DNA from 2 places in the Halomonas sp. IOP_31 genome. Region 1 is predicted to be linked to the other one. Evidence: riboswitches for the same ligand, from Rfam matches in the RefSeq annotation. Region 1 holds a riboswitch; the other holds the start of a gene.
What was found. Region 1 has a riboswitch for thiamine pyrophosphate ahead of K7I12_RS04235 (sodium:solute symporter family transporter). Riboswitches for the same ligand answer to the same signal wherever they lie in the genome.
Positions count from the first base shown of each region.

Region 1 (15,197 bases):
TCAGCGGTCGGCAGAAGCCACTGTCACCACGGAAGACGAGCTTCACCTCGGGCCAGGCCTGGCGCAGGCGCCGCACCAGCAGGGCCAGGATGGCACCGGCATGGTGGGCGGCGTCGCGATAGGCCGGGCGCAGGTAGCTGACCAGCAACTGCTGGCCACAGAAGACGTAGAGGGGGAGGAAACAATACCCGTCGTAGAAGCCGGAGAAATGCCGGCCAAGCTGCTCGCCGTGCACCGGGTCGTCGGTGGCGTCGAAGTCGAGAATCAAGCGCTTCGTCGGTGGTCGGCGGAAGGAGCGGATGAACTGCTCGACGATCTCCTCCTGGATGGCCACCGCCCACTGGCGACTGGCCTGCTGCTCGAAGCGACACAGCGTCGACTGGCTGGCCAGCACGCCATCGGTATCGACCGCGGTCTGGAGGGCGATGTCGCGGCGCAGGGCATGATGATCGTTGAGGTCTTCGTAGCCCAGTGCCAGGCCGAACACGCGCTGCCGGAGCATGGTCTCCGCCCGGTGCTGGCAACGGCGAGCGGCCCGGGCGTCATCCAGACGACGGGCGATGGATCGGGTCAGGCCCATCTCGCGATCGAGCTGGCGAAGCAGCAGGACACCGCCATCGGAGGTGATCTCACCGCCGTCGAAACCGGCGGTGACCTGGCGGCCTTTACAGCGTGGAAACGAGGCGGTCGGCATGGTACATTTCGTCATGGCGGTTGATGCGGTTGATTCTTGTGTAGGAGCTTGAATTATAACCGATTTTCAGCCGCTTTTTTCATGTCTGATGAAATATCCGGGCTAGCCGTGTTATTGGTTTTAATGTCTAAAGGCCTGACCTTTGGGCCAAGTATTGGCCTATAATGCATCCGTTCGCAAATATCCAAACGTCTAAGAGGGCTTTGGCGGTCCCGATGAATTACCCGTCTTTACAACTTATGTCTGATGCGTCAACGCCAGGAGATGCGTGAATGCCGATCCAATCCATTCGTTCACAGCGGCTCTATCGTCAGATTGCCGATCAGTTACTGGTATTGATCCAACAAGGTGAATTTCCGCCCGGCAGTTTGTTGCCCCCGGAACGGGATCTGGCCCAGAAGCTGGGCGTCAGCCGGGCCTCGGTGAGGGAGGCTCTGATTGCTCTGGAGGTAGTGGGCCAGGTCGAAGTCAGGGTCGGCCATGGTGTCCTGGTGCTGCCAAGATCGACAAAGGTCGAGTCTTCGGTGATGAGTGCGGCGCGGCGCAAGGAGCCATGGGCGCTGGATCCGGAATTTGCCAGTGAGATTGAACTAGATCTCGACCAGGAGATCCCGCCATTTGCATTGCTGCAGGCCAGGCGCTTCCTGGAGCCTGAAACTGCCGCGTTGGCGGCAATAAATGCTACTGACGATGAACTTGCAGCAATTCATGCTTCCTATGAGAGAAACGTCGAGGATAATCGCTTCGGGGGGCGCAATCAGCCGGGCGACCGATTGATGCACATCCGCATTGCCGAGGCGTCCGGCAACGCGGCTTATGCCATGACCATCAAGCATCTTCTGGGGCATCAGTACGGCGTCATGTTCCGCCGATTACAGGACCTGTTCATGGAGACCGACATGCCGCGTCATTCTCAGGAAGACCACTTGAGAATAGTCACCGCGATCGAAAACCGTGATCCAGATGAAGCTCGAAGGGCCATGGAAGTGCATCTCGACCATGTGTTGCGGGTTTTCTTCGACGCTTAGTAAAGGGCTCGCCGGTACCCGTCAGCAAGCGTGGGTTGAACCCTCGCAGCGCGTAAACCACCAGCAGATCATGGGCATAAGCTCGGCGTTCTATCACGAAGTGCAGGCCCAATACTCCAACACAGTGGTGGTCGATGATTCTCTTCATATGGTGGCCAAGTACAGGCGCGATATGGTGGGTTGGGTGTGCGTCGATCAGCCAATCAACTGTGGGACGACAAGATTGCCCGCAAGGTCTCAAGAGCAGCTGCTGGCTGGCGCTGCGTAATGGCAAAACAGTCGGAAGTCCTATGTAAACCACTAGGTGTGATCTCCCGATAGGTTGTTCTCGGAAAGCCCTACCGTCTGAGGCGCATTCTCCCTCAAGCCGGTGCCACTGTCAGGTGCTTACACTGTCAGCTGTTTACGACGTGGCGAACAGATCGTCCGAGGCGGCGAGACCCACACCCTCGAGCCGCAGCAGCCATTGCTTGCGTGGCAGGCCGCCGGCATAGCCGGTCAACTGGCCGTTGCTGCCGATCACGCGATGGCAGGGCACGACGATCGCCAGCGGGTTGCGGCCGTTGGCGGCGCCCACCGCGCGGTGGCTGTTGGGGCTGCCGATACCCCGCGAGATCGTCGCGTAGCTGCAGGTTTCACCGAAAGGCACCTCGCGCAGGCGTTGCCAGACGCGCTGCTGGAATTCGGTGCCCTGCGGGGCGAGGGGCAGCGAGAACGCCCGCCGCTCGCCGCGGAAGTATTCCGCGAGCTGGGCCTTGCAGCGCTCGATCAGTGGATGAGGGCGGGCGCTATGCGCAGCCTCGTCGACGAAGCGGATGTGGGTGATGCCCTGGTCGCTGGCGCGAATCTCCAGCAGGCCGATAGGCGAGCCGGCGGGCGTGGCGAGGTAGTCGAGGTAGTGAAGAGTGTCGAGGGACATGTCAGCGGTTCCACAGTTGGAAGGTCAGATAGCTGCGCCAGGGCGAGGCGGCGGCGGGATCGGCCCCGTCGAGCTCGCCGAGCGCCTTCTTCACGCCCAGGTCGCCGCCCAGCCAGATATCGGGATGGCTGGCGCCGCGCATGCGCGCGTAATCCACCGTCCAGGGCCCGACGCCCTTGAGCGTCAGCCAGGACTGGGCGTCCTCGTCGTGGCCGTGGGCGAGGTGCCATTCGGCCAGACGGCGCAGCGTGTCGCGCCGCGCGCCCGGCATACCGAGAAAGGCCAGGTCGCTGGCGGCGATAGCGGCCGGCTCGGGAAAGCGGCGACGCCCTTCGCTAGCAGCCTCATCCTCACGCTCACCCAGCGTGTCGACCAATACCTGGGTCAGCCTGCGGGCGGCGGCGACCGAAACCTGCTGGCCGAGAATCGCCTTGATGCCGGCCTCGAACTGGCTCCAGATGCCGGGCAGGCGCAGGCCTTCGACCAGCTTGAGCCCCGGGGCCGTTTGGGCCAGGTGGGCCTCGATGGCGGCGCTGTCGGCATCGAGATCGAGCACGCGGCGGATATTGCCGACCACCGCCTTGAGCGACGCCAGCCGATCGAGTTCGAGGGTCACCGTGAAGCGGTGATGCTGCGGCTCGTGGCGGGCGGTGAAATGTCCCTTGGCGCCTTGCCAGGCAAAGCAGCGACCATAGTGATCGTCGCCGACCCACTCGAGGCCGTCGACCGCGCGCTGGGCTAAGAAGTTGCACAGCCGCTCCCAGGCATAGGGTGGGCGATAGGCCAGTTGCAGCGTCAGTCCGCGGCCACCGGTCGCGGCGCGGCGGCGTAATTCGCCGGGGTTCATGCCCATGCGCGAGCGGAAGGCGTCGTGGAAGCGACGCAGGCTGCGAAAGCCGCTGGCGAAGGCGATCTCGGTCACCGGCAGGTCGGTCTGGTGCAGTAGTTGCTTGGCGAACAGGCATTGCTGGTAGAGAGCGTAGGTCTTGGGCGAGACGCCGAAACGGTCGTGAAACAGCCGGCGCAGGTAACGCTCGCCGATCCCCAGCCGCTCGCACAGCTCACCGAGCGAACCCTGCTGCAGGGCGCCGCCATCGATCAGCCGCTGCGCCCGCTCCAGGGTAGTGTCGACGCCTTTCCAGGCCGGCGAGCCCGGGGCGCTGTCCGGCCGACAGCGCAGGCAGGGGCGAAAGCCCGCCTCGGCCGCCGCCACCGCGCTCGCGAAATAGCTGACGTTGCGCTCGTGCGGCGGCGTGGCCGGGCAGATCGGCCGGCAGTAGATCCGAGTCGTTCTGACCGCGGTGAAGAACTGGCCATCGAAACGCGCATCCCGCGACAGGCGCGCTTGGCGACAGCGTTCGGGGTCGAGCACGGCGTTCTCCTTGGCTTTAAGGGTCAACCTGTCGGCCAGTGTATCGCGTCTGTGGCCGAGGACTCGCCGGAATCGGCACTGTAAATAGCAACCGGAACCTTGCCATGGGTGGCAATCGAAACCTTGCAAAGTGCGTCGCTCGCTATCACCTATCCTCAAGGACAACACCACTGCTTTTCATCCATCGGCAACTTGGAGGCTCGATGTTACCTACGTTCACCCTGCGCTATGTCCGCCTGCCAGCGCACTTCTACGAGCGCTTCGTTCCCGTGCCCGTTGCCTCGCCACAACTGGTGGCCTTCAACCGCCCGCTGGCCGAGGAGCTGGGCTTCGACCTGGACGCCTACGACGCGGCGCTGGCCACCCAGGTGTTTTCGGGCAATCGCGTGCCCGACGGCGCCGAGCCCCTGGCGATGGCCTACGCCGGGCATCAGTTCGGCAACTTCGTGCCGCGTCTGGGCGATGGCCGGGCGGTGCTGCTCGGCGAGGTCACCGACCGCCAGGGGCGGCTGCGCGACATCCAGCTCAAGGGCGGCGGACGCACGCCGTTCTCGCGCGGCGGCGATGGGCGCGCGCCGCTTGGTCCGGTGCTGCGCGAGTACCTGGTCAGCGAGGCGATGCACGCCATGGCTATTCCTACCACCCGGGCGCTGGCGGCGGTCACCACCGGCGAGCGAGTGGTTCGGCGCATCCCCGAGCCGGGGGCGGTCCTGACCCGCGTGGCAGCGAGCCACATTCGCGTCGGCACGTTCCAATACTTCGCCGGGCGCGGCGATATCGACGGCCTGCGCGCGCTGGCCGACCACGTCATCGAGCGCCACTATCCACAACTGCAGCCCGAACTCGCCGACACCGAGCATCTCAACCGTCCCGAGGGCGAGCGCTATTTGGCGCTGCTCGAGGCGGTCCAGGCCCGCCAGGCGGCGCTGATCGCCCGCTGGATGGGCGTCGGCTTCATCCATGGAGTGATGAACACCGACAACATGAGCGTCTCCGGCGAGACCCTCGATTTCGGTCCCTGTGCGTTCATGGAGGCCTACGATCCGCGCACCGTGTTCAGTTCCATCGACGAGGGCGGGCGCTACGCCTACGGCAACCAGCCGGGCATCGGTCAGTGGAACCTGGCGCGGCTGGCCGAGACGCTGTTGCCGTTGATCGACGCGGACCAGGAGCAGGCCATTGCCAGAGCCACCCAGGTGATCGAGACCTATCCGGGGCGCTTCGAGGCCGAGAAACTCGCGGTGATGCGCGCCAAGCTCGGCCTGACCGGCGAGGAGGCGGGCGACGGCGAGCTCGTCGATTCACTGCTGGAGGCGATGCAGGCGGGGCGCGCGGACTTCACCCTGACTTTCCGGCAACTCGGTGACGTGGCGGCCTCGGCCGAGGCCGAACCGGTACTGCTCGAGCTGTTCGAACGCAGCGAGCCGATCCAGGCCTGGCTCGCCCGGTGGCGCGAGCGGCTGGCGCGCGAGGCGGCCGAGCCCGACGAGATCGCCCGGCGCATGCGCGCGGCCAATCCCAGGTACATCCCGCGCAATCACCGCGTCCAGGAGGCGCTGACGGCGGCGGACGACGGCGACTTAGGGCCCTTCGAGACGCTGCGCGAGGTGCTTTCCAGACCCTTCGACGAGCAGCCGGGGCGCGAGGAGTACGCGCTGCCCGCCGCGCCCAGCGAGCAGGTGCTGCGCACCTTCTGCGGCACCTGAGGCGGACGAAAGTCGTACGCGGGCAGGCGTTGTGCGGGGTTGCCGTGCGCGTAAACTGGCCATAGCAAGAATGTTAGCGACAGCCACAATCACAACAGGAGCCGCCCGCATGTCCGTCCGAGATATCGCCCTCTATATCGATGGCAAGCCCGTGCCGTCGCAGTCCGGTGACTGGCGCGAGGTGATCGATCCCGCGACCCAGAAGGTCGTCGCCCGGGTGCCGTTCTGCAGCGTCGAGGAGGTCGACCTTGCGGTGGCCAGCGCCCAGGTCGCCTTCAAGACCTGGCGCAAGGTGCCGCTGGCCAAGCGCATGCGCATCATGCTCGCCTTCCAGGCGCTGATCCGCGAACACACCGGCGAGCTGGCGGCGCTGATCACCGAGGAGCACGGCAAGACCCTGCCCGACGCCGAGGGCGAGGTGGGGCGCGGCCTGGAAGTGGTCGAGCATGCCTGCTCGATCACCTCGCTGCAGCTCGGCGAAATCGCCGAGAATGCCGCCAGCGACGTCGACGTCTATTCGCTCAACCAGCCGCTGGGCGTGGGCGCGGGGATTACCGCGTTCAACTTCCCGATCATGCTGCCGTGCTTCATGTTTCCGCTGGCCATCGCCACCGGCAACACCTTCGTCTTGAAGCCTTCCGAGCAGGACCCGTCGTCGACCATGCGGCTGGTCGAGCTGGCCCATGAGGCGGGTGTGCCGCCCGGTGTGCTCAACGTCGTGCACGGCGGCCCCGAGGTCGCCAACCGGTTGTGCGACCACCCGGACATCAAGGCCGTGTCGTTCATCGGTTCGACGCCGGTCGGCACACAGATCCACGCCCGCGCCGGGGCCGCCGGCAAGCGCGTGCAGGCGATGATGGGCGCCAAGAACCATTGCGTGATCATGCCCGACGCCAATCGCAGCCAGGCGATCAACAACCTGCTGGGCTCGGCGTTCGGCGCCGCCGGCCAGCGCTGCATGGCCAACTCGGTACTGGTGCTGGTCGGCGAAGCGCGCGAGTGGCTCGACGAGATCGTCGACAAGTCCCGCGCCATGACCGTCGGCCCCGGCACCCAGCGCGACGCCGACCTGGGCCCGCTGGTGTCGCCGCCGGCGCGCGAGCGGGTGGTGGCGCTGATCGGCAAGGGCGAGGCCGAAGGCGCTACGCTCAAGCTCGACGGCCGCGGCCTGAGCGTCGACGGCTATCCGGACGGCAACTTCGTCGGGCCGACCCTCTTCAGCGACGTGACCGCCGACATGGCCATCTATCGCGAGGAGATCTTCGGTCCGGTGCTGTGCGTGGTCGGTGTCGACACGCTGGACGACGCCATTGCGTTCATCAACGCCAACCCCAACGGCAACGGCACTTCGATCTTCACCAACTCCGGCTGGGTGGCCAAGCGCTTCGAGAGCGACATCGACGTCGGCCAGGTGGGTATCAACGTGCCGATCCCGGTGCCGGTGGCGTATTTCAGCTTCACCGGTTCGCGGGCCTCGAAGCTCGGCGACCTGGGGCCCAACGGCAAGCAGGCGATCCAGTTCTGGACCCAGACCAAGACCGTCACCGCGCGCTGGTTCGAGCCGGAAAACGTCTCCTCGGGAATCAACAGCACCATCTCGATGGGCTGATTCGTACCATGCTGTAACGCGGCCTCGTCTCGCCGGAGACGGGGCCGTCCTGCGTTGAGAGAAACAAAGAGTCAGTGCGTCTAGACGATCCGGCACCTCTGAAGCAACTGAATGACCGGCTCGAGCTGGCTTTCGTGAAGCACCAGCAGGGTCGTGGCCTGCGGCTCGCCCTCGGCGGGCGTGACGATGGCGAACTCGCCCTCTTCGAGGTGGAATTCGTGGACCTCGCAGGGCCCGGAAGTCGTCAGGCAGCGGATCGAGCGGTAGACGTCGTCCTCGCCGTAGGTAAGGCGATGATAGATCTTGAAGAAGGTATAGAGAAGCAGCCCCTGGTCGAACGCGGGCCAGCGCGCCGGGGTGCTGCGAGTCAGCTCGTCTATCGCCTGGCCGGCCTGCTCGGCCTGGGCGATCGCGTCGTCCAGCGGCCTTTCGAGCAGCGAGCGGTCGTCGCAGGGCAGCGCCTGGCCGTCGCGTCGCGCCTGGCGATAGCGGGCCTCGACGTGGCGCAGGTCGGCGAGGTTACGCAGGGCATGATCGCTATGATTGAGTTCGCCGAGCTGGAAGTTGCCGTTTTCCCAGCCGTGGATCACCCGCACCTTCAGGTCGGCCGCGGCCAGCGGGCGGTCGAGCAGAGCGTGCAGAGCGACCGGCAGGTGGTCCCAGCGTGCATGAACGTGATTGCCGAACGCCTGGTAGGGATCGGCGAAAAGCGCATGCAGCCGGCCGGGGGCATGCTCGTTGGCTTCGTGATAAGGCATGGCGCTTGGACCCTATGTCTGCGTTATTCTTCGTTGTTGTGTCATCGTTTCAGACCGTCGAATGATACGTTGAGCCGGCGGTTCATGCAGCACCGCCAGGCCGGACGCTATGCCCGGCACATCCGAGGTTACGACAATTTGCCATAACTTGGGTTATCGGCGCTGCGGCGTTAATCTTTAATCGACACACCTACATTCACTGTCGCCAGGGGAGTCCTGTCCACAGGGCGGGCTGAGAGTGCGGCTTTACGAAAGCGCTGACCCTGGAACCTGATCCGGTTCATACCGGCGGAGGAAGTGCGACATGCTTTACGCGACCCTGGCCGCGCTCGCTGCGGCGTTGCTGTTGTTTGCCATCCTGGGACTGCGCGCGAGCCGCGCGGGGGACGCGCTCGACGACTACATGACCGCGCGCAATTCGCAGCCGGCTACCACATTAGGGCTGTCGTTCCTGGCCTCGGGAATGGGCGCGTGGATTCTCTTCGCCCCGCCGGAAGTGGGGGCCTTCGTCGGCCCGGTGGCGCTGGCCGGCTACGCCATCGGCTCGGCGCTGCCGTTTCTCGTGCTGGCATTGTGCGGCCCGGCGATCCGCCGTCGCCTGCCCGAGGGGCGCAGCATCGGCGAGTTCGCCGCGGCGCGGTTCGGCAGTGGCGTACGCCGCTACGTGGCGCTGATCTCGGTACTCTACATGGCCTGCTTCCTGGCCGCCGAGTTGAGCGCCATCGGCGGGATCACCGAATTGCTCTCGCCGCTGTCGGGCAGCGTGGCGATCGTCGCCGTGGCGGTGACCACGCTGGCCTATACCGCCTGGGGCGGGCTGCGCGCGAGTCTGGTCACCGACCGCTGGCAGGCGCTGTTGCTGAGCGCGCTGCTGCTGGTCGTCGGCGGGGTGGCGCTGGCGCGAATGCCCGCGTTGCCGGCCTCGGCCGCACTGCCCGACGTCGCGTTCGGCGATGCGCTGGGCGTGGCGCTGACGCTGGTGATCGCGGTGACCGCGGCCAACCTGTTCCACCAGGGTTACTGGCAGCGCGTCTGGGCCGCCCGCGATTCCCGGGCGCTGGGACGCGGCGCCGTACTCGGCGCCGTGACGACGGTAGTGGTGGTCGCCGTCGTCGGCGGGTTGGGAATCCTCGCGGCGCTGAGCGGCGCCCGGCTCGGCGAGCCGCCGATGCCGTTCTTCGCCCTGCTGAACGGCGCGCCGGGCTGGCTGAGCCTGCTGGCGCTGGTGCTGGCGGTGACGCTGGTCGCCTCGAGTGTCGATACGCTGCAGAATGGCATCGCCTCGCTACTGGTCGGCGAGGGTGACAGCCTCGACCGACGCGGGCTGTCGCTGAGCGGGGCGCGCTGGATCACCCTGGCGTTGATGGTGCCGGCAATGCTGGTGGCGCTGCAGGGCGTGTCGGTGCTGCGGCTGTTTCTGATCGCCGATCTGTTATGCGCCACGGCGGTGGTGCCGGTGCTGTTGGGGCTCTGGTCGCGGATGAGCACCGCTGCGGCGGTGGCCGGTGGGCTGGCCGGGCTGAGCGGCGCGGTGCTGCCGGGCTGGATCGCCCAGGGCAGCCTGGCAGGCGGTCTGCTGGCGGCGAGCTTCCCAGGCGGCGCGCCAACGCTGGCGCCATTCCTCGGCGCGCTGACGGCGTCGGCGGTGGTGAGCGTGGCGGTGGCATGGCTGCGGCCGGTGAGGGCGCTGTCGGCCCAGTGATCGGCTGGCTCGCTGGCTGCCCGCTGTGCCACTCCGCGACCGGAGGCAGTTTGCAAGCGGGCCGCCGCGCTTTCAGACTGAGTCGGCTAGGCTGTTATGCAGCCTCGCAACAGACCCGCCCACGTGACCAGTTCAGGGAGTAGCCGTGATGAGTGATGAACCCCACGCCGACCCGCGTCGTCGCTATTCGAGCCCGGTGGTCGACGGCCCTGGCAAGTCGGCCAGCCGCGCGATGCTGCGTGCGGTGGGCTTCGAGGACGACGATTTTTGCAAGCCGCAGGTGGGCATCGCCTCCACCGCCAGCCAGGTCACGCCCTGCAACAGTCATATCGACGAACTCGCCGAGCAGGCCCGGGCGGGAGCCGACGAGGCCGGCGGCAAGGGCGTGGTGTTCAATACCATCACCATCTCGGACGGCATCGCCAACGGTACCGAAGGCATGAAGTATTCGCTGGTCTCGCGCGAGGTGATTGCCGACTCGATCGAGACGGTGGCCGGTTGCGAGGGCTTCGACGGGCTGGTGGCGATCGGCGGCTGCGACAAGAACATGCCGGGCTGTCTGATCGGCCTGGCGCGGCTCGACCGGCCCAGCGTGTTCGTCTACGGCGGGACCATTCTGCCGGGCGCGAATCACACCGACATCGTCTCGGTGTTCGAGGCGATGGGCGCCCACTCGCGCGGCGACATCGACCTGATCGCGCTCAAGCAGATCGAGGAGACGGCGATTCCCGGACCGGGCGCCTGCGGCGGCATGTACACCGCCAATACCATGGCCTCGGCGATCGAGGCGCTGGGCATGAGCCTGCCCAACTCCTCGGCGCAGAACGCCGTCTCCGACACCAAGCGCGACGACAGCCGTGCCGCCGGGGCGGCGGTGCTCGCGCTGCTCGCGCGTGACCTCAAGCCCAGCGACATCATGACCTCTGATGCCTTCGAGAACGCCATCACCGTGGTCATCGCGCTGGGCGGCTCGACCAACGCGGTGCTGCATCTGCTGGCGATGGCCAGCGCCATCGGCGTCGAGCTTTCGGTGGACGACTTCACGCGGATCGGCCGGCGCGTGCCGGTACTCGCCGACCTGCGGCCCAGCGGGCATTACATGATGAGCGAACTGGTGGCGATCGGCGGTATCCAGCCATTGATGAAGACGCTGCTCGAGGCCGGCCTGCTGCACGGCGATTGCCTGACGGTGACCGGCAAGACGCTGGCCGAGAATCTCGCCGAGGTCGCGCCGTACCCGGACGATCAGCGGATCATCGCGGCGCTCGATGCGCCGATCAAGGCGCAGAGCCATCTGCGCATCCTGCATGGCAACCTGGCGCCGGAGGGCGCGGTGGCCAAGATCACCGGCAAGGAGGGCACGCGCTTCACCGGCCGCGCGCGGGTGTTCGGTTCCGAGGAGGAGGCCCAGGCGCGCATCAACGACGGCAGCGTGGTCGCCGGCGAGGTGGTGGTGATCCGCTACGAGGGGCCGCGCGGCGGGCCGGGCATGCGCGAGATGCTGACCCCGACCTCGGCGATCATGGGGCGTGGGCTGGGCGATCGGGTGGCGTTGATCACCGATGGCCGCTTTTCCGGCGGCAGCCACGGTTTCGTGGTCGGCCACGTCTCGCCGGAGGCGTTCAACGGCGGGCCGATCGCGCTGGTCGAGGATGGTGACGAGATCACCATCGATGCCGAGGCCGACACCATCAACGTCGCGCTCAGTCACGACGAGTTCGAGCTGCGCCGCGCGGCCTGGCGCCAGCCCGAACCGCGCTATCGGCGCGGGGTGCTGGCCAAGTATGCGCGCACCGTGAGTTCGGCATCGCTTGGAGCGGTGACGGACCTGCCGGAGTAGCCGATGGCCGCGATCCACAACGGGTCAGCGCCCAGCCCGACACAGGCTCCTCAGGGTGGCGTGGCCGTGGCTACGCTCGGGGTTGACTCGCCGTCGTCGACGACGCTTTCCACCCGATCGCGGATCGCCTGGAGGTCGTCGGCGGAGAAATGCTCCAGACGACCGGCGAGCAGGTCGCTGATGCGCTGAGAGGGGATGCCGGCGCGCCGGGCGATTTCACGGTTGCCGAGTTCTGAAAGGGCGATGCGGCGAGTGACTATGCGCATCAGACGGGTGCGATGTTCCATGTCTCGAACATCGAAGTCCCGTTTGCGGCACTGTGCGCGTGAGGCACAGTTGCCGGTTTGTCGTACCGCGTCCATGAGGCTCCAGAAGTGACAATCGGACCCCTCAAGCATGCGCAATTTTTTCCCGCGCGACCAGTGCAAATTCAAGCTTTTTCAGGGGCATCTTGCCGCGCATCGGCCGCTACCGTCGCGAGGCGTCAAATCTCGTCGCGTGGCGGCGTGGGGCGCACCAGGATCTCGTTGACGTCGATGTGTTGGGGCTGGCTGATGGCGTACATCACCGCGTTGGCGATATCGCGATCGGCCAGGGCCGGCTCGCGGCGGGCGTTCGGCAGGGGAATACCGTTGCACGGCGTTGCGCCGTGCAACGGGAGGGGCGTGCGTTAGATGACCCGATCGGTACGCAGCACGCAGGCCTCGCTGTCGTCGTCACGGTCTTCCTCGCCGTAACGATTGGCCCCGGAGCGCAGGCTGACGCTCAGGTTGTTGTGCGCGTCCTCGGTCTCGGCCGGCAGCAGGTGCTTGACCGCGTCCTTCTCCTCGAGCAGCTCCTTTTCGGTGGCGTCGAGGCGCTTCTGGGCGGCGTCGTCGATGGGCAGGCCCTGGACGATCTGGTAACGGCCGTAGCGGCAGCGCACCGGGAACGAGAACACGATGCCCTTGGCGATGCCGTAGCTGCCGTCGGAGACGATGCACATGCTGACGAAGTCGCCCTCGGGCGTGCCCATGTACCAGTCGCGCATGTGATCGATGGCGCCCTGGGCGGCCGAGGCGGCACTGGATTGGCCGCGGGCGTCGATGATCTCGGCGCCGCGCTTCTGGACGCGCGGAATGAAGGTGTTGTCGACCCAGTCGTGATCGAGCCCGGGCCAGATCGGTTCGCCCATCGCCTCGGCGTTGCGCACGTCGGGAAACTGGCTGGCGCTGTGGTTGCCCCACACGGCGACCTTGCGGATGTCGGCGGTGTTGAAGCCGGTGCGGTTGGCGATCATGCCCTTGGCGCGGTTGTGGTCGAGCCGGCTCATCGCGGTGAACTGCGACGGCGACAGGTCGGGCGCGTTGCGACTGGCGATCAGCGCATTGGTATTGGCCGGGTTGCCGACCACCAGCACCTTGACGTCGGGGTTGGCGTGGTCGTTGAGCGCACGGCCCTGACGGCTGAAGATCTCGGCGTTGGCGGCCAGCAGATCGGCACGCTCCATGCCCGGGCCACGCGGCTTGGCGCCGATCAAAAAGGCGAAATGCACATTGCGAAAGCCGTCTTCCGGGTTGTCGTGCAGCCGCACGGCATGCAGCAGCGGGAAGGCGCAATCCTCGAGCTCCATGGCCAGACCGCGTAGCGCTTCCATGGCTTCGCTGCGCTCGATCAGCTGCAAGATGATGGGCTGATCGGTGCCGAAGACCTCGCCGGCGGCGAGACGAAAGAGTAACGAGTTGCTGATGCTACCGGCGGCGCCGGTGACGGCGATGCGGAAGGGGCGTTTCATCATTGGGTTCCCAAGGCTGGTTGGATGGTGGCGCTAGCCACGCGACATCGTCATCTGGCCCGATCGAAGCCGATGGCTGCGCGCTGAAAAATGGCCGTCGGGCTCCGCGGAGCCCGACATACAGGCTAGCATAGAGGGCTGGAGAATTTTCAGCGACCCCCACCATCGTGGCACAGGCTGGGTCTTGCCACATAGGGAAAGGCCCGTCCCAGGTAGCGATCGGCGCTGGCCGTGTCCGCATGATCGAGCAGTGTCGAGGGGTGCTGGTCGAGGATGTGCGGGGTATGGCGACGCAGCCAGCCGAAGGTGATCGGCGTGACGATGACAGTGCTGGCGGGCGCTTGTCCCGGCTCCATGACGTCGGCGATCAGTAGCCGGCAATCGTGGCGGATGGTGCGCAGCGAGAGTATCTCGTCCTGGGGCCGGTCGAGATTGAGCACATTGGCTATCGCCAGCGTCAGTACCGGCGCCAGGCCGCCCCGCGCCACTATCCGTTTCAGATAGGCCGGCGAAAAGTAGCTGTCGGCGCCGTCGTCGGCGCTGATGCATTGCCAGGCATACCAGTGCCCAGGATAGAGCGGTAAAGGAGCGTTTGACGGCTGCACTAGAACCCTCACAAGTCCGTGTGAGTGGATAGTCAGTATGGAGAGCAGCCGCGGGGACACTCAATACGAATCTTCTGGCACCTATACGCGGCATGAAGGGTTGGTTATTTTAGCTGAAGGGCGTTCGATCACGGACAGAAGATCTTCGCATGTCGCCTGATATCCTTGAGGTAAAAGGCTGACGTGACGCTAACGGATCGCTGGGCGAGCGTTTTCAGCGATGATTAACCGGGCAGGGACATAAAAGGGGCCGGGTATTGGAAGCCTCAACGAAGCGTACACGGGGAAGCATGGACGGCGCGACACAGCGCTTGCGGATACGCAGCGAACAGGTGCGCATCCTCTACGACGGGTTGTGGCTGCCGATGGTCTCGGTGGTACTGGTCGCGGGGCTGCTGCTGGTCTCGTTGTGGTCGGTCGTCGACCAGCGGCAGATGCTGGCCTGGGTGACGGCGGTGGTACTGATCACGTTCGCCCGTCTGGGACTGGCCTGGCGCTTTCAGCGCAAGCAACCGCCGGCCGAAGCGGCGCGGCGCTGGATGATCGGCTACGCGATCGGCTCGACCGCCAGCGGTTTGCTGTGGGGCGCATGTGGTCTATGGCTGTTTCCGGTCTCCGACTTCCAGCATCAGGTGATCCTGGTCGTGGCGCTGGCCGGCATCGCCTCGGGCGGGGCGGCGACCATGGCGCCGGTGTGGCCGATCGCGGCGACGTTCCTGATTCTTACACTGCTGCCATTGAGCCTGCGTTACCTGTGGCTGGGCGGCCCGGCGTCGCTGACCGCGGCGGCGATGGTGTGGCTCTTCCTGGGTTTTACGCTGGCCGTCAGCCATCGCTGGAACCGCATCCTGCGCGACAACTTTCATCTCCAGGCCGAGGGCGAGGCGCGCGAGCAGGCGCTGCGCGCGAGCGAAAGCCGCTACTACACCATCTTCCAGGCCTCGCCACTGGGCATGCTGCATTTCGACGCCCAGGGCCGGGTTACCGACTGCAACGACAAGCTGCTTCAGATTACCGGCGAGTCCCGCGAGCGCTTTCTGGGGTTCGACATGCTGGAATCCGTGCAGAGCATCCGCGTCAAGCGGGCCGTGCAACGTGCGCTGAGCCATGGCGAAGGCTATTACGAGGGCGACTACAGCATGCTGACGGCATCGGGCCCGGCCTTGCCGGTGCGAATCCTGTTCAGCGGC
Region 1 covers NZ_JAIRBP010000004.1:147,100-162,296, reverse strand. The annotation lists partial or broken gene K7I12_RS04270 (IS1380 family transposase) at 1-709, opposite strand, end outside; gene K7I12_RS04265 (FadR/GntR family transcriptional regulator) at 967-1,722, shown strand; gene K7I12_RS04260 (methylated-DNA--[protein]-cysteine S-methyltransferase) at 2,126-2,641, opposite strand; gene K7I12_RS04255 (AlkA N-terminal domain-containing protein) at 2,643-4,013, opposite strand; gene K7I12_RS04250 (protein adenylyltransferase SelO) at 4,217-5,719, shown strand; gene K7I12_RS04245 (CoA-acylating methylmalonate-semialdehyde dehydrogenase) at 5,829-7,328, shown strand; gene K7I12_RS04240 (hypothetical protein) at 7,409-8,086, opposite strand; TPP riboswitch at 8,284-8,401, shown strand; gene K7I12_RS04235 (sodium:solute symporter family transporter) at 8,391-9,788, shown strand; gene ilvD (dihydroxy-acid dehydratase) at 9,937-11,628, shown strand; gene K7I12_RS04225 (XRE family transcriptional regulator) at 11,679-11,915, opposite strand; gene K7I12_RS04220 (hypothetical protein) at 12,113-12,283, opposite strand; gene K7I12_RS04215 (malate dehydrogenase) at 12,299-13,402, opposite strand; gene K7I12_RS04210 (hypothetical protein) at 13,552-14,007, opposite strand; gene K7I12_RS04205 (putative bifunctional diguanylate cyclase/phosphodiesterase) at 14,298-15,197, shown strand, end outside.

Region 2 (15,197 bases), on a different contig from region 1:
ATCGCGGGTACGCTATACCAACCCGCGTTCCGGGTCCATGGCAAGGCGCTTCGAGAGTCCGAACCAAAGACGCCGCGCGACTGGTGTGGTCGGCGCGGCGCGGTGTCGTCAGAGGTCGACGCGGCGCTCAGACGTCGCGATAGAGCTCGCCGCCCTGCTCGCGGAATCGCTCGGCTTGTTCTTCCATGCCTTTGATCACCGCTTGCCGGTCGCCGTCCAGGCCGTGTTCGGTTGCATAGTCGCGGACCTCCTGGCTGATCTTCATCGAGCAGAACTTGGGACCGCACATGGAGCAGAAGTGCGCCACCTTGGCCGAGTCCTTGGGCAGGGTCTCGTCGTGGTATTTCCGCGCGGTGTCCGGGTCGAGGCCGAGGTTGAACTGATCCTCCCAGCGGAACTCGAAGCGCGCCTTGGACAAGGCGTTGTCGCGCCTCTGTGCGGCCGGATGACCCTTGGCGAGATCCGCCGCGTGGGCGGCGATCTTGTAGGTGATGATGCCGGTCTTGACGTCGTCCTTGTCGGGCAGGCCCAGGTGCTCCTTGGGCGTGACGTAGCAGAGCATCGCGCAGCCGTACCAGCCGATCATCGCCGCGCCAATGCCGGAGGTGATGTGATCATAGCCCGGGGCGATGTCGGTGGTCAGCGGGCCGAGGGTGTAGAAGGGCGCCTCGTCGCAATACTCGAGCTGCTTGTCCATGTTCTCCTTGATCAGCTGCATGGGCACGTGGCCGGGGCCCTCGATCATCACCTGGACGTCGTGCTGCCAGGCGATGCGGGTCAGCTCGCCCAGGGTCTCGAGCTCGGCGAACTGGGCCTCGTCGTTGGCGTCGGCCACCGAGCCCGGGCGCAGGCCATCGCCCAGCGAGAAGGCGACGTCATAGCGCTTGCAGATCTCGCAGATCTCCTCGAAGTGCTCGTAGAGGAAGCTCTCGCGATGGTGGTAGAGGCACCACTTGGCCATGATCGAGCCGCCGCGGGAGACGATGCCGGTGACGCGCCTGGCGGTGAGCGGCACGTAGCGCAGCAGCACGCCGGCGTGGATGGTGAAGTAGTCGACGCCCTGTTCAGCCTGTTCGATCAGGGTGTCGCGGAAGATTTCCCAGGTCAGGTCCTCGGCTGCACCCTTGACCTTCTCCAGCGCCTGGTAGATCGGTACGGTGCCGATGGGCACCGGGGCATTGCGGATGATCCACTCGCGGGTCTCGTGGATGTTGGCGCCGGTGGACAGATCCATGATGGTGTCGGCACCCCAGCGGATGCCCCAGGTCATCTTGTCGACCTCTTCCTCGATGGAGGAGGTGACCGCCGAGTTGCCCAGATTGCCGTTGATCTTCACCAGGAAGTTGCGGCCGATAATCATCGGCTCGGATTCCGGATGGTTGATGTTGCAGGGAATGATCGCCCGGCCCGCGGCAACCTCATCGCGCACGAATTCCGGGGTGATCTCCTCGGGCAGGCGGGCGCCGAAATTTTCGCCCGGGTGCTGGTGGCCGAGTATCCGTTCGACTTCTTCGGTACCTGCGTACTTTGTAGAGAGTGCTTGCCGGCGCTGGTTCTCGCGAAGGGCAATAAACTCCATTTCCGGGGTGACGATACCTTGACGGGCGTAGTGCAGTTGGGTGACGTTGCGCCCGGGCTTGGCGCGCCGTGGCGTACGCGTCAGGTCGAAGCGCAGCGGGGCCAGCGTCGGGTCGTTGGCGCGGCGGTGGCCATACTCGGAGGTGGGGCCGTCGAGCCGCTCGCTGTCGTCGCGCTCGTCGATCCAGGCGCGGCGTAGCTCGGCAAGGCCTTGGCGCAGGTCGATGTGGGCGTCGGGGTCGGTGTAGGGGCCGGAGGTGTCGTAGACCAGCAGCGGCGGATTGGCTTCATCGACGCCGGAAGTCGTGGTTGGTGCGAGGCTGATCTCACGCAACGGCACGCGGATGTCGGGACGCGTACCCTCGACGTAGATCTTGCGCGATCCGGGCAAGGCCTGGATGGCCGCTTCGTCGACTTGGGCCGTTTCGGCGAGGAAGTGGGTGGTCTTGCTCATGGTGTTCTCCCTTGGGTAGGCGCTGTCAGGGAGGACCGCCGGGAGGACAGAGGCAGGCCGATGGAATCCGGCTGCATGTCGCTTGATCCCTACGCTGGTCCTAGCCAGTTCAGGTTCAACGGGCCCCGCCATGACGCCACGGCGTATTGCCGTGCCATAAGGCGATCTCAGCCGGTTCCACCGGCACCCCGTCAAGCGTGTGCGGGAACGCGCCCGCACAGTCGGCAGTGTGGGTAACGCCGCGGCGCCGGTCAAGCGGTGTGCGAAAGGAAGGCGACCTTCGCGCCGCGTGCGACAGCAAGGCCCGGCATCATGCGCCCCAAGTAGCCGTGCGGGTTCAGCGATAGAGCCGGTGGCGGCGGTAGTCGCTGCGCTGTTGCTGCTCTTCGGGGGTCTTGCGGTAGCGCTTGTATTCCCACTGATACTGCGCCGGATCGAGGGCGATCGCCGCCTCGACGCTGACATTGACGCCGCGTGCGGCGATGGCCTCGTCGGCATCGTAGACGCGCTCGTCGGCGGCGAGGAAATGGATCTCGAACCCCTGTGGCTGGCCTTCGCCGGCTTGTCGGCGGCGGGCCACGCCGGTGACCACTCGGGCCTGGGTGCGCGCCACCAGCTTGGGCAGCAGGGTGCCGGTATAGGCCGGGCGATGAAAGAAATCGGCGAATACCCCGCCCCGCCAGTCGGGCTCCTGGTCGGGCAGGATGCCCACCGCCTCGCTACGCTTGAGCGCCTTGAGCAGCGCGGCGACGCCACGTGAATTGGTGGGCACCAAGGCCGCGCCCATGCGCTCGCGGCCCTGGCGGATCAGCGGATCGAGCTCGGCGATCTTGGGCGGCTCGTACATCGCCGTGAACGGGAAGTGTGCGGACAGCCAGAAGTTGAGGACTTCCCAGTTGCCGAAATGCGGCGCCAGCACGACCACCCCGCGGCCCTCGGCGCGGGCCTCGTCGAGCAGCTCGCGGCCGTGCACGGCCTGGATCGAGGCCTCGACCCGGGCCGGATCGGCCATCCAGGCGAAGCCCAGCTCGAGCATCGTCGCGGTGGAATGACGGAGGCTGTCGCGCGCCAGGTGAGCGCGCCGCGATTCGTCGAACTGGGGGTAGACCTCGCGCAGGTTGATATCGGTCACCTTGCGCTCGCGGGCGCTGAAGCGATAGACCAGCGGCCCCAACCGGCGCGCCAGACGCCACAGCGTGATGGGCCGGGCATGCGACAGCAGGCGCCACAGGGCGGCGATCAAGCGCGCTTGCAAGGCGCTGGGGTCGGTTCGGTCACTCATGCCGTCACGCTACCACAGCCAGGTTTCGATATTGCTCGGCGCGCGCTTTTCCTGAAGGCCCTTGAAGCCCTTGACGCAGCGCACGATCAGCCAGATCGCCAAGCCCAGCATCAGGATCAGACCGATGCCGATCAGCGACAGCAGCGCGGCGACGATGGCATACAGCAGGCCGATCCAGAAGGTGCGGATCTGGTAGCGGTAATGCCCATCCAGCCACGGCGGGCCCTTGCCGCGATACACGTAGGCGATGATCACCCCGACGATCGGCGTGATGCCGGCCACGAAGCCGGCCAGCAGCAACGCGTAGACCACCATGGCCATGGTGGTGTCGGCAGGCTGCGGGGCTTCGTCGGCGAACGTTTCGGGGCTGTCGAAAAGCGGATCGGCCATGACGGATCTCCAGGTCGATGAAGGCGGGGGGATGGAAACTATTGACGATCGGGGCGGCACAGTTCGATCAGGTTGTTGTCAGGATCGCGCAGATACAGCGAGACGATCGGCCCGCCGGCGCCCTGACGGGCCACCGGGCCGGTCTCGACCTGAATGGCCAGGGCATCGAGGTGCGCCTGTACCTCGTCGAGCGGCAGCAGGCTGCGAAAGCAGATGTCCAGGCTGCCGGGCATCGGGCAGCCGGCGCGCGGCGCGATCGAGGTATCGACCGGATGCAGGCGCAGGGCGATGTCGCCGAGCACCAGGTCGACGCGCTCGGCGTCGCGATAGCGCGCCTCCAGCCCCAGCACCCGGGTGTAGAAATCCACCGCCCGGGGGATGTCGGTGACGGTGACGACCAGATGGTCCAGGCCCGCTAGCATTGGCATGTTCCTCATGGGCTTTCATGGCTGCGCAGCCGCCGGTCGGCGACGGCGACCCGGCTTGTTCTCGGTATTCCAGCATACGCTGATACGCGCGTCGCTGTCCCGCGTCACCGAGTGACCAGTGGCATGAATCGCCAACCGCTAATACGCTGTGACAACGGGCGGTGCTGGCCGCGCAAAAATGCTTTGTTGCCGGCAGGCGCCGGCGTATAGTCCCCGCGAAATTGCGCTACTTCCATGACAGCGTTGTCCGTCTGGCGTTCCACATTGGCGTGGCACCGCCGTTACCATCGATCGTGAGGCACCCATTTCATGTCGCCCCAGTTACTGGCCATGGCCCTGGCTCCCCTGTTGGGCCTTTTCATCCTGGGGATTGGCAACGGCTTTCTGGCAACGCTGATCACCCTGCGTCTGGACGCCGCCGGCGCCTCGGCGGTAGTGATCGGCTGGGTCTCGTCGGCGTATTTCATCGGCCTGGCGATCGGTGCGCTGCTCAACGACCGCCTGTTGCTGCGCATCGGCCACATCCGTGCCTATGCCTGCTTCGCCTCGTTGGTGGCGGTGACCGTGCTGCTGGCGGGGTTATGGCTGAATCCCTGGTCGTGGTTCGTGCTGCGGCTGATCGGCGGCTGGGCGACGGTGGGTGTGTATCTGGTCATCGAGAGCTGGCTGCTGACCGCCTCCGATACCCGGGTGCGCGGTCGGCTACTGGCGCTGTACATGATTTCGCTGTATGCCGCCGGGGTGATCGGCCAACTGCTGCTGGGGGTGACCGATGCCGCCGGCGCGCAGGTGCCGTTCATGGTGATCGGGCTGCTGGCGTCGCTGTCGGTGCTGCCGATGGCGATGATTCCGCGGGTCTCGCCGCTGCTCGAGCACGCCGAGCCGCTGCCGCCGTTGCGCCTGATCATGCTCACCCCGACCGGGGTGATGGGCTGCTTCGGCTCGGGATTGGCGGTCGCCGCGCTCTATTCGCTGCTGCCGCTCTACCTGCAGCGCAGCGGATTCAGCGTTCAGCACATCGGCCAGATGATGGCGGTGATGGTGCTCGGCGGCATGTTGCTGCAATACCCCATCGGCCGCTGGTCCGACCGCCATGACCGCCAGCTGGTGCTGATCCTGATCGGCATCGCCAGCCTGGCGCTGTCGCTGGGCGCGCTGTCGCTGGCCGACTGGCCGTGGCTGCTGGCCGGCGTGCTGTTCCTGCTCGGCGGCGGCGTGTTCGCGCTCTATCCGGTGGCGGTGAGCCACGCCGCCGACCGCGCCCCGGCCGGTGCGCTGGTGCGCATGAGCCAGGGGCTGTTGCTGATTAATGCACTGGGTTCGACGCTCAGCCCGCCGTTGATCTCGCCGATCATGGCGACCCTCGGCGACGCCGGGCTGTTCTGGTCGTTGGCCGCGCTGGGCGCGGCGCTGACGCTGTTCTTCACCTGGCGGCGCAGCCGCCGTCCCGCGCCGCTGCCGGTGGCGCCGTTCACGCCCAACCCGCCGCAGACGGTGGTGGGCGCCGAGCTCAGCGTGACCGACGAGCTGGTGCGGGGAGCGATCGATCACGAGCACGCCGAGGATCTGTCGCAGGCGGTGCCCGACGTGGATGTCGCCGCGCCGCTGGTCGGCCCGCCGCCGCCGACTGCCTCGCAACCGCCGCCTGGCGAGCCCGCGCGCGAGGCGCACAGGGCCGAATTCGAGCAAGAGACCGGCGACTGGCGCAGTTAGCGATACCCGAGTAGACCGCCGATAGTGCAATGTCGGGCGCAGCGCGATGCGGTTATGCTGAAGCTGGATACCCCAATCGCGGAGGACGGCATGAGCGAGGCATTGGTTAGCGTCAACGAGCACAGCGGCGTGGCCCGGTTGACGCTGAATCGACCCAAGGCGCTGAACGCGCTGAACAGCGAGTTGCTCGGCGAGCTCGAGCGGGTGCTCGACGACCTGGCCGCACGCGACGACTTGCGCGCGGTGCTGATCACCGGCGCCGGCGACAAGTCCTTCGTCGCCGGGGCGGACATCGCCGAGATGCGCGACAAGAGCCCCGACGAAGCGCGCGACTTCGCCAGCCAGGCGTTGGCGACCTTCAAGCGTCTCGAGCGCCTGCCGGTGCCGGTCGTCGCGCTGGTCAACGGCTTCTGCCTGGGTGGTGGCTGCGAACTGGCGCTGGCCTGCGACTGGGCGGTGGCCAGCGACAACGCGCTGTTCGGCCAGCCCGAGGTGCTGCTCGGGGTGATTCCCGGCTTCGGCGGCACCCAGCGGCTGCCACGGCGTATCGGCCCGGCGATGGCGCTCGATCTGATCACCACCGGGCGCAAGATCGATGCCCAGGAAGCGCTACGCGTCGGCCTGGTCAACCGCGTGGTGCCGCAAGCGGAGCTCGAGACGCTGGCCGAGGAATTGACCCGGCAACTCGGCGCCAACGGGCCGCAGGCGATCCGTGCCGCCAAGCAGGCCATTCACGCCGGCCAGGGTCAGCATCTGGACAGCGCACTGGCGCTGGAAACCAGCCTGTTCGCACTGGGTTTCGCCGGCCCCGAGCAGCGCGAAGGGATGAGTGCTTTCCTGGACAAGCGCCCGCCCGACTTCCAGCGCTGACCCCGCAGCCGTGCCCGGCGGGTCAGCGCGCCGGGTCGATCACCCCGCCCAGCGAGGCGTTGCGGCGAAACCAGCCGGCGATGCTGGTACGCGGATAACGGGTCGGCAGCACCGCGTGCGGTACCCGGTCGGAGAAAAAGCATACCAAGGTGCCGGCTTCGGGACGCACCCGCGCGAGTTCGCGGGTGTCGTCGTGCTCGGCATAGATGGCCATCTCGCCGCCGCCGTCGGACGGCCAGTCGGGGGTCAGATAGAGCACCGTCGAGATCACCCGATTGGCGCGTCCCTGAAAGCTGTCGAGGTGGGTGCGGTAGAAGCTGCCGGGCGGGTAGTGGGCGAAGTGCGCCTCGAACTCGAACAGCCCCAGGTACAGCGCCTGGTTGATCTGCCCCTGCAGCTCGGCCATCAACGCCAGGTAGTCGCGCTGGGCCTGGCTGTCGCGATTCAGCCAATGAATGGCGTCGCCTCGGATATCGCGGCGCAGCCGGTGCGCCTCGCCGCGGCCGATCCCCGCGGTTTGCAAGGCGCGATGTTCGGCGAGCGTGTGGACCTCGGCGTGCAGGGCGCGGCACAGCGCCGGGTCGAAAAAGCGCTCGCCGACGAACCAGCCGTGGTCGACGAGCCGGTCGACCAGCGTCGTCAGCGCGGTACCATCGAGCCCCGAGAGCGGATTGGCGGAATCTGGCGCAAGCATTGGGTGGCCTAAGCGTCGATGTCGGGAATCGTCCGGCGGCGTTCCGGCCGGTAGCGCAGCGGGCTGTCGGGCGGCGCGTGGTCCAGACTCACCGGGCAGCCGAAGCCCTCGGCGAGTAGCTCGACCAGCATCATCGCCGACAGCCCCCAGATGACATGCCCCTCGGCGGGGTAGCTGGGCACGTAGCGCGGTACGCCATCGACCTCGATGACGTCGGTATGGCTGCGCCGATCGTCGAGGAAGAAGCGCAGCGGCACCTCGAAGATGGTATCGAGCTCGCCGAGTTGCGGGCGCAGCGCCAGGTCGGCGGGGATCACCCCGACGAACGGGGTGACGCGGATGCCGTGCAGCGAGATCACGTCGCTCAAGCGGCCGAGCAGACGCACCCGCCCGGGCGCCAGGGCGATCTCTTCCTCGGCCTCGCGCAGCGCGGTGGTCAGCAGGTCCGGGTCCTGGGGTTCGCGCTTGCCGCCGGGAAAGGCCACCTGACCGGCATGCTGCTTGAGATGCCCGGCGCGCCGGGTGAACAGCAGCGTCGGCTCGGCACGCTCGACGATCGGCAGCAACACTGCCGCCCGGGGCAGGGCGAGGCCGACCTTGCGCGGCGTGTGCGCTTGCAGGCGCTCGTGAAGTGTCTCTAACATGGGCGTTCCGAGAATTTAATGTTCTTATTATCCAGCCGGCCAGCCGAAAAAAGAAGGCGTCAAGCGACGTCGTGCCGCCCGAGGAGCCCATGAATTTCTGCAGTCACTGCGGCCAGCCCGTGCGTTTCGCGATCCCCGAGGGCGACGACCGCCCGCGCTATCTGTGCGACACCTGCGGCACCATCCACTATCAGAATCCGCGCATCGTCGCCGGCACGCTGCCGGTGCGCGACGAGCGCGTGCTGCTGTGTCGGCGTGCCATCGCCCCGCGTCACGGTTACTGGACGCTGCCGGCCGGGTTCATGGAAAACGCCGAGACGACCCGCGAGGCGGCGACCCGCGAAACCCGCGAAGAGGCCTGTGCCGAGGTCGAGCTGCAGGATTTGTACACATTGATCAACCTACCGCACATCGACCAGGTCTACATGATCTTTCGTGCCGAGCTCACGGGTGGTTTCGCCGCCGGCCCGGAAAGCCTGGAAGTGGCGATGTTCGCCGAGCACGAGATCCCCTGGGACGCGCTGGCGTTTCCCACCATCGAGCGCACCCTGCGCCATTATTTCAGCGATCGCCGTCAGGGCGACTTTCCGCTGCATGTCAGCGACATCGGCGAGGAAGACCGCGAGCGCTATTTCGGCAGCGCCTGACCACTGAGCTTCTGCGCACTGTCATCGGGAATAAATGGGTTCTTCGCAGATCAGCGTGAAACGTCAAGGCCTCGCTATTGGGAATAAATTGCCTCCCACGCGACCCGGCCTGGATGGCCATTTGGAGCATGGGGCCGGGGATTTTTGTGGGAGGGAACTCGTTCCCGATTGGCGCCGTGCGATTCACCCCAGCAGTTGCGGGTTGAGTTGCCATACGCTGTAGGTCAGCGCCATGGCCAGCGACACCCAGACGAGATAGGGCAACAACAGAAGTCCAGCCAGCGGGCGTACGCGCCAGAAGGCGATGAACATGACGAGGATCATGCTCCACAGCAGGATGACCTCGACAAGGGCCAGCGCCCCCAGGTGCCAGACGAAGAACAGCCAGCTCCATAACGCATTGACGGCGAGCTGGACGAGAAACAGCGCCAGCGCACCCCGCTGCCGGCGCCAGCCGCCTTCACGCCAGACCAGCCACGCAGCGATGCCCATCAGCGCGAAGAGCGTCGTCCATACCGGCCCGAAGGCACCGGCGGGCGGCGCCCAGCTGGGTTGCGCGAGAGCGGCGTAGAACTGCGTGGCATTCACCGAGGCAATGGCGCCGATCCCGGCGGTCATGAAACTGACCGCCAGCCAGCCGGCGAGACCGAGGGTCTGATGACGCCGATGTAAGCGTCTTGCATTTGCCTGAATGCTTCCATATCTATATGTCATATGTCCTCCAGCCGCCACACTTCATAGGCCGGTTCCTCGTAGGGGTGGGCCAGCTTGAGCGCGGCGACCGCGGCGTGGATGCGCTCGTCGCGGCAGACCAGCTCGACCTTGAGCTCGTCGACCCGTTCGAGCTGGCCGACCCGGCCGATATGCGGGTCGGCGCCGCCCATGGGACGAAACTGGCCGGTGCCCCGAGTCTGGAAGCAGCACGCTTCATAATCGCCGATGCGTCCGGCGCCGCTCTCGAACACGGCCTCCTTGACGGCCTCGGCGGCGTCGACGGGGATGAAGAACGCGAGCTTGTACATAAACGTCTCCAGTGGGCTTACGGGTAATGACGAACGCACAGCAAAGCCGATCAGCGATGGGGCCGGGCGTCGGCAATCGCCGCTTCATGATGGCATAATGCCCGGCGATGCCTAAACCGAAACGGATATCCGCATGCTCAAGTGGCTTGGCGTATTGTTGATCGCGCTGCTCGGCCTGCTGCAGTACAGCCTGTGGTTCGGCGAGGGCGGGCTGCGCGAGCTGACACTTATTCGCGCCCGCGCCGATTCGCTGGCGGCGGAGAACGACACCCAGCGGGCGCGCAACGAGCGTCTGGCCGCCGAGGTCGTCGATCTCAAGAATGGCCTCGATGCCATCGAGGAGCGCGCGCGCAGCGACATCGGCATGGTGCGCCAGGACGAGCAGTTCTTCTGGGTGCCTGGCGTCGAGGGCAGCGCTGGTGAGTCGGGCCGGGCCCCGAGCACCGGGAGCGGCTCATGAACGGGACGCCGTTGTGGCTGATCGTGCCGGCCGCCGGCCAGGGGCGGCGGATGGCCGCGGATCGCCCCAAGCAGTATCTGCAACTGGCCGGCCGGCCGGTGCTCGCGCAGACCCTGGCGCGGCTTCATGCGACCTTCCCCACGGCGCGCTTGTTGCTCTGCCTTGACCCCAGGGACGCCTGGTTCGATCCGGCCTGGGTGCCGTTCGCCGACTGGCGGCGCGTCGACGGGGGCGTCGAGCGCGCCGCGAGCGTGGCGCTGGCGCTGACGGCGATCGCCGAGGAGGCCGCTGACGAGGATCTGGTGCTGGTCCACGACGTTGTCCGGCCCTGCGTGCATGGCGACGACCTGACCCGGCTGCATGCCGCGCTGGTCGACGAGCCGATGGGGGCGCTGCTGGCCGTGCCGGTGGCCGACACCATGAAGCGCGCCGATGCCGCCGGCCGGGTCGCGACCACCGAGCCGCGTGACGGGCTGTGGCACGCGCTGACGCCGCAGGGTTTTCGCTATGCGCTGCTGCGTCGGGCACTCGACGAGGCCGGGCGCAGCAGCGTGGCGATCACCGACGAAGCCTCGGCCGTCGAGGCGCTGGGCCTGTCGCCGCGGCTGGTGGCCGGGCGTCGTGACAATCTCAAGATCACCCATCCCGAAGACCTGGGCCTGGCTGAGCAGATCCACGCCGCGCAGATTCTCGCGGCCCAGCACCCGGCGTCCGCCGGCCGCGTGCCGGACGCCGACCACCGCAACCCTGGAGAGACCCGCGCATGATGCGAATCGGCCACGGCTTCGACGTCCATCGCTTCGGCGATGGCGATCATCTGATGATCGGCGGCGTGCGCATCGCCCACGATCACGGCTTCATCGCCCACTCCGACGGCGACGTGCTGCTCCACGCGCTCTGCGATGCGCTGCTCGGCGCCTGTGCGCTGGGCGATATCGGCCACCTGTTTCCCGACGACGACGAGCGCTGGGCCGGCGCCGACAGCCGCGGCCTGCTGCGCGACGTCGTCGCGCGCCTCGCCGCGGCCGGCTGGCGGATCGCCAACGTCGATGCCACGCTGATCGCCCAGGCGCCCAGGCTGGCCCCGCATATCGCCGCCATGCGCGCAGTCATCGCCGAGGACCTGGGCGTGGCGCTCGGCGCGGTCAACGTCAAGGCCACCACCACCGAGCGGCTGGGCTTCACCGGGCGCGGCGAGGGCATCGCCGCCGAGGCGGTGGCGCTGCTCGAAGGCCGCCAGGATGAACGCAACAACGGCGAGCCAGCGCATGGCTGAAGCCGCCGAGACCCCGCGGCCGGGCTGGCCGCCACACTGGCCTTGCGCCCACGGCGGCCCGCTGGCGGCGGGCGACTACCGCGCCAGCCCCGAGGACTTCGTGGTCGAGGAGTGCCTGGATTTCGCCCCCGAGGGCCACGGCGAGCATCTCTGGCTGTGGCTCGAGAAGCGCGACCTGAGCACCGCCGAGCTGGCCCGGCGCCTGGCCCGGGCCTGCGCGGTCACGCCCCGCGACATCGGCTTTTCGGGGATCAAGGACCGTTTCGCGGTGACCCGTCAATGGCTGTCGGTGCATCTGCCGGGACGTGAAGCGCCGGACGATCTCGACGTGCGCCTGGGCGACATGCCGGTCTGCGTGCTGGCCCATGCGCGCCACCCGCGCAAGCTCAAGCGCGGCGTGCATCGTCGCAACCGCTTTTTGTTGCGGCTGAGCGGCCCGATCGTCGCCCATCCCGAGCTCGAGACGCGCTGGCAGCGCCTCGTCGCGGCCGGCGTGCCCAACTATTTCGGTCCCCAGCGCTTCGGTGTCGAGGGCCGTAACCTGACCCGCGCCTGTGGCATACTCGCCAGGGGCTGGCGCAAGCGCGACGACCGTCAGGGAATGATGCTATCGACCGCGCGCAGCTATCTGTTCAACGAGCTGTTGGCGGCGCGCATCCGCGCCGGCGACTGGGCGATGCCGCTGGCCGGCGACGTGGTGATGCTCGACGGCACGCAGAGCCAGTTCGTCGCCGATGCGGACGCCGGGTTGCCGGGCGGCGCGCCGCTGGCCGCGCGCGCCGCGCGGCTCGATCTGCATCCCGCCGGGCCGCTGTGGGGCGCGGGGGTGAGCGAGGCGAGGGCCGAGCCGGCGAACCACGAGCGCCGCCTGGCAAGCGACAATGCCGCGCTGTGCAGCGCTCTTGAGCGCAGCGGCGTGCGCCTGGCCCGGCGCGCGCTGCGCATCCGGCTGATCGAGCCGCGTCTCGAACGCCGTGGCGCGACGCTCGAGATCGATTTCGAATTGCCGCGCGGCGCCTTCGCCACGGCGGTGCTGCGCGAACTGATCGTGCATCCCACGCTGTAGCGTCGGGATATAAAGGAGACACGATGCGTAAATTGCTGCTTTCCAATGACGATGGCGTTCATGCGCCGGGACTCAAGGCGCTCTACGAGGCGCTCAGCGTGCATGCGCGGCTGCGCGTGGTGGCGCCGGATCGCGACAAGAGCGGGGCGAGCAACTCGCTGACCCTGTCGAGGCCGCTGGCGCTTTCGGCCCTCGACAACGGCTTCTACAGCGTCGACGGTACGCCAGCCGACTGCGTCTACCTGGGGGTCAACGGGATATGGGACGAGAAGCCCGACCTGGTGATCTCGGGCATCAACCACGGCGGCAACCTGGGCGACGACGTGCTCTATTCGGGCACCGTGGCGGCGGCGATGGAAGGCCGCAACCTGGGCATGGCGGCGATCGCCGTGTCGCTGGTCGGCGCCCAGCATTTCGAGACCGCCGGGCGGGTCGCGGCAAGCCTGGTGGGCGCGGCGGATACGTTGTCGCTGCCGCCGCGCAGCCTGCTCAACGTCAACGTGCCCGACCTGCCGTGGGAAGAGATCCGCGGCTTTCGCGTCACTCGCATGGGTTATCGCGGTCCGGCGCAGCGGCCGCTCGAGGTCGAGGACCCGCGCGGACGTACCCGCTACTGGATCGCCCCGGTCGGCGAGAACGCCGACGACGGCCCGGACACCGATTTCGCCGCGGTCGAGGCCGGTTACGTGTCGATCACTCCGCTGCACACCGATCTGACCCGGCATGCGGCGATCAGCGATGTACGGGGCTGGCTGGATGCGCTGTCTGGACAGGGGTGAGCTCAGCGGGATCGGCATGACCTCGCAGCGCACCCGCGATCGCATGGTCGCGCGGCTCGCCGAGGCCGGCATCGACGAGCCGCGGGTGCTCGAGGCGATGGCCCGCGAGCCGCGCCATCTGTTTCTTGACGAGGCCCTGGCGCACCGCGCCTATGAGGACTCATCGCTGCCCATCGGTCATGGCCAGACCCTGTCCCAGCCGTGGATGGTGGCGCGAATGAGCGAACTGGTGCTGGCCACCGAACCCGAGCGGGTGCTCGAGATCGGCACCGGCTCGGGCTATCAGACGCTGATTCTGTCGCGGCTGGTGCCGGCGGTCTGGTCGCTTGAGCGCATCCGGGTGCTGCAGGAACGCGCGCGCATGCGACTGGCGCGGCTGAGGGTCCACAATGTGCGGCTACGCTTGACCGACGGCGGTCATGGCTGGCCCCAAGCGGCGCCGTTCGACACCATTCTGCTCACCGCCTGCGCCAGCGAGCTGCCCGATGCGCTGCTGGCGCAACTTGGCGATGGCGGGACGTTGATCGCGCCGATCGAGGACGACGACGGCGAACAGTGGCTGACCCGCGTCGAGCGGCACGGCGAGCGCTACGAATATCAGCGGCTCGAGCGGGTCCGTTTCGTGCCGTTGCTGGAAGGCGTGATTCGTTGACAAGACGTGACTCAAGGAGCCAGCCATCGGCTGGTCGGGTAAAGCATGCAAGGAGTTCATCATTGAAACGAACAGTCTCGCTGTTCTTCAAGGGCGCCGGGATGGGCGCCGCCGATGCGGTACCGGGCGTTTCGGGAGGAACCATCGCCTTTGTCACCGGCATCTACGAAGAACTCATCGACACCATCCGGCGCTTCGGCCCGGACGCCTTGGGCGCCTGGCGTCGCGATGGCGCGCGCGGTCTGACGCGCCATCTCAATCTGGCGTTCTTGATCCCGCTGATGCTGGGCATCGCCATGAGCCTGGTCAGCGTCGCCCACCTGGTCACCTACCTGATGGACAATCAGCCACTGTTGCTCAACGCCTTCTTCTTCGGCCTGGTGCTCGCGTCGGCGGTGGTGGTCACCCGCCATATCGACGGTTGGCGGCTGTGGCATGTGCTGCTACTGGGGCTGGGCGTGCTGCTGGCGCAGCTGTTGCCGGGTCTGATGCCGGCGCTGGGTGGGCTCGGCGCTCTCAAGCTGGTGGTTGCCGGGGCGATTGCCATCAGCGCCATGCTGCTGCCCGGCATATCGGGCAGTTTCCTGTTGCTGAGCATGGGCCTTTACGGCACGGTAATGACGGGCATTAAGAGTCTTGATATAAGCCTGATCCTGCAGTTCGGACTCGGCTGTTTGATCGGGCTGGTGACGTTCTCGCGGCTGCTGGCGTGGCTGTTTCGCCATTACCATGCCGCCACGTTGCAGCTGCTGGCCGGGTTCATTGTCGGCTCGCTGCCGTTGCTCTGGCCATGGCGAGAAATGACGCGTTACCAACTGGGCCCCGAGCAACAGCTCATACCGCTCGACTATCGCTTTCTGTGGCCCCAGGAGTATGCCTCGCTGACCGGTGACCCGGCCCAGTTGTGGTCGGCGCTGGCGCTCATGGCCGTTGGCCTGGTGCTGGTACTGGCGGTGGGCGAACGTTCCACGTCATCCTTCAAGGAGCATTGAATTCATGCGCAAGGCCTTTCTGGTTTCGCTGCTGACCCTGACTGTGGCGGGCTGCGCCTCGTCCGGCAGTGCCCCTCAGGTCAGCGACCTGTCCGTCAGCCGCAATCAGCAACCCAAGCAAGCGGTCACCGTGCAGTCCGGCGATACCCTCTACGGCATCGCCTGGCGCAACAACATGGACTTTCGTGAGCTGGCGCGGATCAACGGCATCTCGCCACCCTATCGTATCGAGCCCGGCCAGACCCTGCGT
Region 2 covers NZ_JAIRBP010000013.1:31,301-46,497, forward strand. The annotation lists gene thiC (phosphomethylpyrimidine synthase ThiC) at 128-2,032, opposite strand; TPP riboswitch at 2,102-2,233, opposite strand; gene K7I12_RS08755 (lysophospholipid acyltransferase family protein) at 2,370-3,314, opposite strand; gene K7I12_RS08760 (DUF4870 family protein) at 3,324-3,704, opposite strand; gene K7I12_RS08765 (VOC family protein) at 3,743-4,126, opposite strand; gene K7I12_RS08770 (MFS transporter) at 4,442-5,845, shown strand; gene K7I12_RS08775 (enoyl-CoA hydratase-related protein) at 5,936-6,715, shown strand; gene K7I12_RS08780 (2OG-Fe(II) oxygenase) at 6,738-7,409, opposite strand; gene K7I12_RS08785 (CoA pyrophosphatase) at 7,418-8,053, opposite strand; gene K7I12_RS08790 (NUDIX hydrolase) at 8,143-8,700, shown strand; gene K7I12_RS08795 (TspO/MBR family protein) at 8,884-9,414, opposite strand; gene K7I12_RS08800 (Nif3-like dinuclear metal center hexameric protein) at 9,411-9,722, opposite strand; gene ftsB (cell division protein FtsB) at 9,856-10,182, shown strand; gene ispD (2-C-methyl-D-erythritol 4-phosphate cytidylyltransferase) at 10,179-10,949, shown strand; gene ispF (2-C-methyl-D-erythritol 2,4-cyclodiphosphate synthase) at 10,949-11,458, shown strand; gene truD (tRNA pseudouridine(13) synthase TruD) at 11,451-12,524, shown strand; gene surE (5'/3'-nucleotidase SurE) at 12,548-13,303, shown strand; gene K7I12_RS08830 (protein-L-isoaspartate(D-aspartate) O-methyltransferase) at 13,320-13,955, shown strand; gene K7I12_RS08835 (DUF368 domain-containing protein) at 14,018-14,947, shown strand; gene K7I12_RS08840 (peptidoglycan DD-metalloendopeptidase family protein) at 14,952-15,197, shown strand, end outside.
Region 2: it holds a riboswitch for thiamine pyrophosphate, as region 1 does, so the genes downstream of both, thiC (phosphomethylpyrimidine synthase ThiC) here and K7I12_RS04235 (sodium:solute symporter family transporter) in region 1, are expected to answer to the same signal.